3 regions of the Trichococcus sp. ES5 genome follow, and region 1 is predicted to be linked to each of the others. Evidence: riboswitches for the same ligand, from Rfam matches in the RefSeq annotation. Region 1 holds a riboswitch; each other region holds the start of a gene.
What was found. A riboswitch is a leader RNA that binds a small molecule or an ion and turns the genes downstream of it on or off. The one in region 1 is predicted to bind thiamine pyrophosphate.
Positions count from the first base shown of each region.

Region 2: another riboswitch for thiamine pyrophosphate. It lies ahead of tenA (thiaminase II); the one in region 1 lies ahead of TES5_RS15615 (hydroxyethylthiazole kinase).
Region 3: another riboswitch for thiamine pyrophosphate. It lies ahead of thiW (energy coupling factor transporter S component ThiW); the one in region 1 lies ahead of TES5_RS15615 (hydroxyethylthiazole kinase).

Region 1 is NZ_FJND01000016.1:16,334-19,608, reverse strand. Features, by position in the region: gene TES5_RS11305 (prolyl oligopeptidase family serine peptidase) at 1-1,184, shown strand, start outside; TPP riboswitch at 1,248-1,354, shown strand; gene TES5_RS15615 (hydroxyethylthiazole kinase) at 1,428-1,733, shown strand; gene TES5_RS11300 (hydroxyethylthiazole kinase) at 1,705-2,253, shown strand; gene thiE (thiamine phosphate synthase) at 2,240-2,881, shown strand; gene TES5_RS11290 (HAD family hydrolase) at 2,878-3,275, shown strand, end outside.
Region 2 is NZ_FJND01000007.1:77,852-81,126, reverse strand. Features, by position in the region: gene TES5_RS07610 (PTS glucitol/sorbitol transporter subunit IIA) at 1-80, shown strand, start outside; gene TES5_RS07605 (transaldolase family protein) at 87-749, shown strand; TPP riboswitch at 845-971, shown strand; gene tenA (thiaminase II) at 1,119-1,793, shown strand; gene TES5_RS07595 (ECF transporter S component) at 1,829-2,407, shown strand; gene TES5_RS07590 (ABC transporter ATP-binding protein) at 2,422-3,275, shown strand, end outside.
Region 3 is NZ_FJND01000011.1:87,983-91,257, reverse strand. Features, by position in the region: gene TES5_RS09670 (zinc-binding dehydrogenase) at 1-885, shown strand, start outside; TPP riboswitch at 922-1,024, shown strand; TPP riboswitch at 1,087-1,188, shown strand; gene thiW (energy coupling factor transporter S component ThiW) at 1,320-1,811, shown strand; gene TES5_RS09660 (MurR/RpiR family transcriptional regulator) at 2,029-2,844, shown strand; gene nagA (N-acetylglucosamine-6-phosphate deacetylase) at 2,915-3,275, shown strand, end outside.

The DNA.
Region 1 (3,275 bases):
ATGATGAAACCTTCAGTGTGATCGGATCCCCGTTCACCTACAATACGACGACATCGATGAATGAGTGGTCTCCAGCTTATGAGGTCGCAATCGCTGCTCCTTCCGTCACGATCGAGGATGAAACCTACTCTTTGAGCATCACGGAGGATGCCGTGAACAACCGCATCTCCCCGGATACGGATTTGTTCACCGCCAGAGGAACTTTCAGCGGCACCTACGTGAATCCGATGACGGATCAAGAAGAGGAATTGACGCTTTCGATAGCTGCCTATGAACCGGAAGAACTTGCCGAAGGGGAAGCGAACCCGTTGGTCATCTGGCTGCACGGTCAAGGTGAAGGCGGAACAGATCCCGACATCGCAATCCTTGGAAATGAAGTATCGGCGTTGGCAAAAGAGGAGATCCAGTCCTATTTCAAAACTGACGACGTGACCGGAGCTTACGTGTTGGCTGTCCAAGCGCCTACCTATTGGATGGACGAAGGGGACGGAACGAACGGCAACGGCAGCGGCATCTCCAGATACACCGAAATCTTGATGGATACCATCAATGATTATGTAGCTGCGCATCCGGATGTCGATACCGATCGCATCTATTTGGGAGGCTGCTCGAACGGCGGCTACATGACCATGAATATGGTCATCCAATACCCGGAATATTTTGCTGCGGCTTATCCGGTCTGCGAGGCGTATGCTTACTATGAATACGAGCGCAACAGCGATGGCACGTACGTGAAAACGAATGATGAAGCTACCGGAACATCAAGTTTTGTGAAGACCGAGCAAGTTTGGTTCACAGCAGAAAAAATCCAGGCGATCAAAGACTTGCCTATTTGGCTTGTCCAATCCGCGGATGATTCGGTTGTCATCCCTGCGAATTACATGCTGCCTACTTACCAGGCGCTCATCCAGGCCGGAGCGGAAAACACTTGGATGTCCTACTACGAAACAGTCGAAGGAACGGACAGCCCGGGCACTACTTACCTAGGCCACTTCTCCTGGATCTACTTGTTCAATAACCAGGTGACAGGCGTCCAGGATAAGGAAGCGATCGCGGCTGCTGCCGACACTGAAACATTCGGATCAGAACCAAGCAACGCTGCCGGCGGAGGAACAGCTGCAGCGACAGTCGGTGAAACCACTTATACAAATATTTTCGAGTGGCTGAATGCGCAATCAAGATAAAAAGAATCAGCAAAAATGATTCTTGAGTAAGGCTGGCGCTTATGTTAAGATAGTTACAAAATTACATACGAAAAAGGGAGCTTGTGTCAGCAGGCTGAGAGGAAGTAATCAACTTCGACCGATTACCTGATTTGGATAATGCCAACGTAGGGAAATAACATTGAATGATTGTATTCAGCGGGAAATGCCTATCCGGACATTTCTCGCTTTTTTTGTCGCAAAAAAACTATTTGGAGGTACCTCATGTTCAAAACGTTATTCGAAAATGTCCAGCAACAGACGCCGCTGGTCCACTGCATCACCAATTACGTCACCGTCAATGATGTCGCTAATGCCCTCTTGGCTGCCGGTGGGTCGCCGATCATGGCGGATGCCCCCGAGGAAGTCGCGGACATCACAAGCATCTGCACCGCCCTGAATCTGAATATCGGCACCTTGAACAGCCGAGCCGTGGAGTCGATGCTGCTGGCAGGGCGCCAAGCCAATGCGCTCGCCCATCCCGTTGTTTTGGATCCGGTCGGTGCGGGAGCATCCCCCTTTCAGGACTGAAACGACATTCAACTTGCTGGAAGACATTGCCTTCACCGTGATCAAAGGGAACATTTCGGAAATGAAAACGATCCATTCCGGCAGCGGCACGACGAAAGGCGTCGATGCAGACATCAGCGATGCCGTGACCGAGGAGACGCTCGAGGCAACGGTCGCTTTCGCCAAACGCTTGGCCGACCGCAATGAGACGGTCATTGCGATCACCGGCGCAATCGATATCGTTGCGGACCGGGACAAAGCCTACATCATCCGCAACGGACATCCGCAGATGGCGAAGGTGTCCGGAACTGGGTGCATGCTGTCGGCATTGATCGCCGCCTATTGCGGAGCCAACTCGGAGCAGTTGCTGGATGCTACCGCGGCAGCGGTATGCCTGATGGGAGTCAGCGGCGAGCTGGCTTATGAAAGGATGATCCGCAATGGGGCAGGGACTTCATCCTATCGCAGCTACCTCATCGATGAAATCAGCAAGATGTCGGCCAAAAAACTGGAAGGAGGCGCTAAAATTGAGAATAGATAAGAACGATTTGCTGCTTTATGCGGTTACCGATCGCCAATGGCTGGGGGAAGCATCCTTGGCGGAACAGCTTGAAGAAGCCATCCAGGCGGGCGTTACTGTCGTGCAATTGCGCGAGAAGGAACTGGATTTTGATGCCTTTGTATCCCTTGGCAAGGAACTGCAGGCTGTGGCCAAACGCCACCGCATTCCCTTCATCATCAATGATGCGGTCGATGTGGCCTGGGCATTGGACGCGGACGGTGTACATGTGGGGCAGAGCGATATGCAGGCGGGAGATGTCCGCAGCCGGATCGGCGAGGGGAAAATCCTGGGTGTTTCTGCCCATTCCGTCGAAGAGGCGCTGGCAGCCGAACGGAACGGGGCCGATTATCTGGGCGTCGGTGCCATCTACGGTACAGCAACGAAGCCGGATGCCAATACGCTATCGATCGAGACGCTGCAGCAGATCTGCCAGGCGGTGAGCATACCCGTTGTGGGGATCGGAGGCATTGCTGAAGGGAATATCCTCAATCTGAACGGCAGCGGCATCGACGGGGTTGCCGTCGTATCCGCCATCTTTGCGCAGCCGGATATAACCGCGGCTGTGAAGAGACTGCGCCCGTTAGCCGAAGCGATGGTGCAACCATGAAACTGGAAGCAGTCATCTTCGATCTGGACGGGACGTTGCTGGATTCCATGCCGATTTGGCAAGGATTGGGAGAAAAGTATTTGCTTCAGAAAAAGCTGCAGCCGGCTCCTGGCTTGCAGGATGCCTTGAAGACGATGAGCCTCACGCAAGCTGCACAACAATTTCGTGCAGCATACGGATTGCATGAAACCGAAGCGACGATCCTTACGGAAATCGAGATGCTGATTGCGGATCTTTACCGTCATGAAGTCCCGCTTAAAGCCGGCGCCGCGGAATATCTGCAGACCTTGCAGGAGCAGAATGTGAAAATGTGCATCGCCACCGCGACCGAAAGAAATTTAGCCGAGAGCGCCTTGGAACGTTTGGGCATCCGGGACTATTTCAGCACTATCCT
Region 2 (3,275 bases), on a different contig from region 1:
GCTCTCTGTATGTTGAACACAAAACAGTGAACGAAATCGCGGAAGGCACCATCATCAAAATCACTGAAACTGTGGGGTAGTAGCGTATGTACATAGATTCGAACGACATCAAAGCAATCGGAAGTTTTTTGAAAAGCGGATTTCTGAAAGGAGTCACCACCAACCCGACGATTTTGTCGACTGGTTCCGGCAGTCGCTTCAAACAATTACAAGATTTATTGGCTTTGGAGCCGACGGAACTTTTTGTACAATTGCTGGGTACGACTTCTGAAGAAATGTTTGCCGATTATGAAGCAATAAAGACATTTGATGCAAATCACCGACTTTCGATAAAGATTCCCGTTACACAAGCAGGCTTGGAAACAATCAAAAAAGTGAAAGAGGACGATCCGGAAAGAGCGATCCTGGGGACACTGATCTATTCTGCGGACCAGGGGATCCTGGCCGCCGCAGCCGGATGCGATTATCTGGCACCGTATGTGAACAGGATGCTGAACAATGCGATCGATCCCTTCAAGGCGATCCGTTCCATGCGGACGTTCATCGATGCCAGAGGCTACAAGACCAAAATCATGGCAGCGAGCTTCAAAAATTCCCAACAAGTCATCGATTCATTGGAGTCGGGCGCGCATACTGCCACGATCCCTCCGGATGTCCTGAATAACATGATGAACAAGGATTTGGCGCTGCAGGCATTGCAGGTTTTTGAAGCAGACGGACAAGCGTTGTTGGCTGCATATGGTGAATAAATACAAGAAACGGTAACGTTTAGTGCAACAGAACGAGTTGACTTCCGGAAAAATTATGATACGATTAGAACAATAGCAAATGAACTGAATATTCTTTTTACCACTAGGGGTGCTTTACCGGCGGATGACTGTCCGCCAAAAAGCTGAGATCGAAGTAGGACTTCGAGACCCTTAGAACCTGATCTGGTTTGTACCAGCGTAGGGAAGTGGCGGCCTCTTTTGGCTAAGTAAGTCCCTATTGCATAAGGAACATACAACCACTTTTTTCCGTTGGGAAGAGAGTGGTTTTTTTGTTTGCAAAAATCAAGAGCGGCCGTTCGGATAAGTCGGGACCCTTGCGGAGCGCTCACAGCATATGGAGGGAAAGCAATGACATTTTCAGCACAAATCCGCCAAGCGGTAGAACCGATCTGGGCAGCCAGCATGGAGCATCCGTTTGTGAAAGGGATCGGGGACGGCACCTTGCCGTTGGAGAATTTCCGTTTTTACATCCAGCAGGATTCCTATTACCTGACGCGCTTCGCCAAAATTTTGGCGCTCGGCGCAGCCAAAGCACCGGATATTGCGACGACCAACCAGTTCGCCGACTTCGCGAAGCATACGTACAGCGCCGAAATCGGCCTGCATGAACAATTTTCGAAAAGGATGGGCATCACCGCGGAAGAAAAAGAGTGTTTCAAACCCGCGCCCACAACATACGCCTACACGTCCCATCTCTATCATGCCGGCCACTCGGGGCATTTGGGGGATGTGATCGCCGCCGTTCTGCCTTGCTACTGGCTCTACGCCGAAATCGGCGACGCCTTCATTAATGCAGCACCGGAAGAACCGATCTATCAGGAATGGATCGCTACCTATGGCGGGAAGGATTTTCAGGACCGGGTGGATGAGCAGATTGAGCATCTGGATAAGATTGCCGCAGCCGTGAGTGAAGCCGACCGCGAAAGGATGAAAGAGCATTTCATCATCAGCAGTCAGTACGAATACGCATTTTGGGAAATGGCCTATCGCATGGAAACGTGGCCGGTACCGTTGGAGCAATAAGAGACAAAATAAAACACAATGAGGAGACAGAGAAAATGAAAAAAGAATTGAAGCTTACAGATATTTTGGTGACGATCGTCATCGCCATCGCTTTCGGGATCGTCTACATCCTGTGGGGAACGGTTTATTACGCGGTGCAGCCGTTGGGTCTGCATCTTGATCAGCTGCTGTACGGCATGTGGTTCATCGCCGGTACCGTCGCCTATTTCATCATCCGCAAACCGGGTGTGGCGCTGTTGGCGGAAATCGCTGCGGCTTCAGGTGAATTCCTTTTGGGGTCGCCATGGGGTCTGACCGTCTTGCTTTCCGGCGTGGTGCAAGGATTGTTTGCGGAATTGGTGTTCATGGCCTTCCGTTACAAACGTTTTGACCTGAAGGTTGCCGCTTTGGCAGCTTCGGCATCTTGCGTGGGTTCGCTAGTGGTGGATGCGTTGAACGGGCAGATTGCTGAGTTGGCTGCTTGGAACTTGGCGCTGTATTTGTTGGCCCGTTTTGCCGGCTCGATTTTCTTTGCCGGGGTGCTGGCCTACTACTTGGCGGAAGTCCTGGAGGATACCGGCGTGACGAACCTTGTCCGTCCGCTTTCGACTGAAGATTTCACAGATATGGATTAAGGAGGATGGCGGAAATGGAGCAGCGAGCGTATGTGGAAAAGCTGAAGTTGAAGTTTCCCGGCGACGCCGATTTGTTGTTCAAGGATCTTTCCTTTTCGGTGGCTGAAGGCGAAAAAGTGCTGCTTTTGGGGCCGTCCGGCTGCGGCAAATCCACGCTGCTGCAGGTGTTGAGCGGGCTGATTCCGCAATCGATCGAAGTGCCGATGAAGGCCGAAAAGCTCGTGACGCCGGCTTCCTGGGGCTATGTTTTTCAGGACCCGGACAGCCAATTCTGCATGCCCTATGTCGATGAAGAACTCGCTTTTGTGCTCGAAAATCTGGCGGTTCCGCGCGAAGAGATGACTGCCAGAATAGACGTTGCGCTCCGGCAAGTGGGTTTGGAGCTGGCGGACAGCCATATCCCCATCGAAAGCCTTTCCGGAGGGATGAAGCAACGGCTGGCGATCGCCTCGGTATTGGTGTTGGATCCGGAAGTGCTCTTTTTGGATGAGCCCTCCGCCATGCTGGATCCGGAAGGAACGGAAGCGATCTGGGAGGTCCTGCAGGATGTCTGCAAGGACAAAACGGTCATCATTGTGGAACACAAAATCGATCATGTGCTGGCATTCGCCGAACGGCTCGTGTTGTTCGATGCATCCGGCCGCATCATCGCCGATGGACCGAACGAAGAAATCTTCTCGGCCCACAAGGACGAGATGAAGGAGCAGGGCATCTGGTTTCCGGGGGTATGGGACCAACATCTGGCGGAAACGCCCTTGCAACGAAAGCAGAAGTCCTTTAGATTGCAGAGTCCGCTGCTGGAACTGCGCGATTTTAAAGGCTTGCGCAATGGGGAAATAAAAATTCAAGGGGCCGGGCTGGCGGCCTA
Region 3 (3,275 bases), on a different contig from region 1:
GTCATGGGCTTCGGCATCAACCATTCGGAAATCTTTACGCGGGAGGGGAAATCCCCCTCGGTCAAATTTCCCCGCATTTTAGGGATTGAATGCGTAGGGATAGTGGAGCGTTCGAGCGACGAAGAAAAATTGCCGCTCGGTCAAAAAGTGGTGTCGATCATGGGGGAAATGGGGAGAGCCTTCGACGGGAGTTATGCGGAATATGCCCTGTTGCCGGATGACCAAATCTATCCAGTCCACACCAATTTGCCTTGGTCCCAATTGGCGGCCCTTCCGGAAACCTACTATACGGCTTTCGGTTCCATGAAGAATCTGCGGATCCAAGCATCCGATCAGGTTTTGGTTCGGGGGGCAACGAGCGGTGTCGGGGTTGCCTTTGCCAAGTTGGTCAAAGCCCAATTCCCGGATATCCGGATTTATGGGAGCACGCGGAAAGCCGAAAAGGGTGAGAGATTGAAAGAAGCCGGCTTCACCGACTACGTCGAAGACCGCAACGGCGTGTTGGAAACGGAAGAGACTTTCGACAAAATTCTGGAATTGATCGGCCCTGCGACGATCAAGGACAGCCTTTCCCATATCCGGGAAGGCGGCGTTGTCTGCAGCACCGGTCAACTGGGCGGGAAATGGTTCCTGGAGGATTTCGATCCCATCATGGAATTGAAGCATAACAGCTACTTGACTACTTTCCATTCGAGTGACGTCTCCGGCGAGAAGGTGAATGAACTGCTGGAGTACATTGAAGAAAAAGGCATTGCTGTGGATCCCGAGCGAGTCTTCCCGCTCGAAGAGGTTGCCCAAGCCCATGCCTTTTTGCAGAGCCAGGACAGTTTCGGAAAAGCCATTGTGTTGGATCCGAGCGCTGCGGGAGAGAAAGCTTCAGAATAGGGTTGCGTTTCCGCGGATTATTGGTTAGAATCAAATGAGAAACACTGGGGGTGCGCTATTGCGCTGAGACCGGCATTGCCGGAACTCTTTGTACCTGATCTAGTTCATACTAGCGGAGGGAATGTGGCGTTTGACTATTCGCATAATAGACATCAAAACGTTATATTTTCTGATTTTCGCATCAGATCATATAGCGTTTTTTATTTTCAGTAGGGGTGCGCGCGAGCGCTGAGACCGAAACTGTCGGAACCCTTCAAACCTGATCCAGTTCGTACTGGCGGAGGGAACTGAGCTCGGTCTGGAGTCCGTACGTATATCCAAGACATCTCAGGGGAGGTGTCTTTTTATTTTCGTTAAAATCCGGGAGGAGGGGAAACGGTTCGCATAGATCAGGCTTCAAAAGGAATGAATCAAACTGAAAAGGGGAAAATCTTATGAACACAAAAAAATTAGTCACCACTGCCTTGATCATTGCCATGGGGGTGGTCAGCAACAGCATCTTCGTCATCCCGATCGGCATTGCAAAGGTAGCACCGATGCAGCATCTGCTGAATGTACTGACCGCTGTCTGGTTAGGACCCGGGTACGCCGTCCTGCAGGCCTTCGGCGTTTCCGTGCTGCGCAACTTGCTGGGAACGGGAACCATATTTGCCTTTCCTGGCAGCATGATCGGAGCTGTTTGCGCAGGTCTGTTTTATGCCAGAACGCAAAAGATCGGTTACGCGGCGCTGGGTGAATGGATAGGCACCGGAATCCTGGGCTCGCTGGTGAGCACTTTGCTGGCGCAGCTCTTTATGGGCATGGAAGCAGCATTGATGCTCTTCCTTCCGAGCTTCGCAATCAGCTCCGCCATCGGAGCCGGGATGGCTTATTTCATCATCCTGGAAATGGAAAAAAGAAGCGTGTTGGATCGGAACAGAATTTAAAACATCCGCATAAGCAGGAAGCCGCTCTCGGAAGAGGGCGGCTTTCTGCTGTCTAAAAGTGTCTCCAATAGAAATAGTTAAGAAAATTATTTTCATAAAATAATAATTGAAAAAACTATTTTCATGTGTTATTCTATCAGCGAAGGGGAAAAGGCGAAGTCAAGAAATGCGTAAAGCGCTTTTGGCGGCTGCGCAAAACAGGAGGAGGCAACGAAAAATGACAATCATCGAAGAGATCCAAAATCAGTATTCCGCTTTTTCCGCGAACGAGAAAAAAATTGCGGATTACATTCTGCAGAATAAAGCATCCATCAAAAATATGAACATCAAGGATTTGGCGGCGAAGGTGGAGACCTCGACGTCCAGCATCACCCGTTTCTGTAAACGCATCAACATCGATGGGTTTGTGGATATGAAGATTGCGCTGCGTTCATTGGCAAGCGAGCATCCTTTGAAAGAAATGCCGACTGTCTATGACGATATTTATGGCTATTATACGCAAGTCATCGATGAAACCAATCAGATGATCGAGGATCAGGCAATCGAAACGGTTGTCGATTGGATCAAAAATGCAAACAAAACAGTCATCTACGGCATCGGCAGTTCCGGGTTCACGGCCGCCGAATTGGCGCAACGCTTGATCCGCATGGGTCTGAATGCCACGGGGGTTACGGATTCCCACCTGATGATCATCAACAGTTCGATCATCAAGGAGGACGAATTGGTGATTGCCATTTCAAATTCAGGCGAAACGCCGGAACTGATAGCATCACTGGAGATCGCCAAGAAGAAAAAAGCGAAGATCATCGCCCTGACGAGCTTCAAAAACAGTTCCCTGACGAAACTGGCGGACGTCACTTGCTTCGGTTACCACTCGCGTTTCGTCAACAACACGGTGTTCGTCAACACACAGTTCGGGATGATGTATCTGATCGATGTGATTTCGACCTTCTTGGTGCAGGATGAGAATTTCAAATACAACATGGATCTGACGAGAAAAAATGTGCAAGGTTATTCGAAAAAATCGGAATAGTGGGATGTGGCGGCTGAGTCATGCAGGTGCACAGTGAAAATAAAGTTCAGGATCGAAGAGGGGAACGCAAATGAAAAAAGTGATCATCCATGCAGAAGTTTATACAGGGGAAACAGTCATCTCCGATGGGTATATCCGGTTCGGAAAAGAAATCAGCGCAGTCGGGAATATGTCGGAATACGTTCCCGAATCTGGCGAGGAAGTGATTGACGCAACCGGAATCAGGCTGGTGCCGGGCTTCATTGATGTCCACAGCCATGGCGGATATGGTGTGGATAACATGGACGGTGATGCGGAGGGCATCAACCGGATGATTGCGGCGATGCACCGGGAAGGGATCACCAGTTATTTTCCGACGACGATGACGCAATCGACAGAAAATATCGAAAAGGCTTTGGTCGGCATCCGCAAGGCCGCGGAAAAAAATCCGG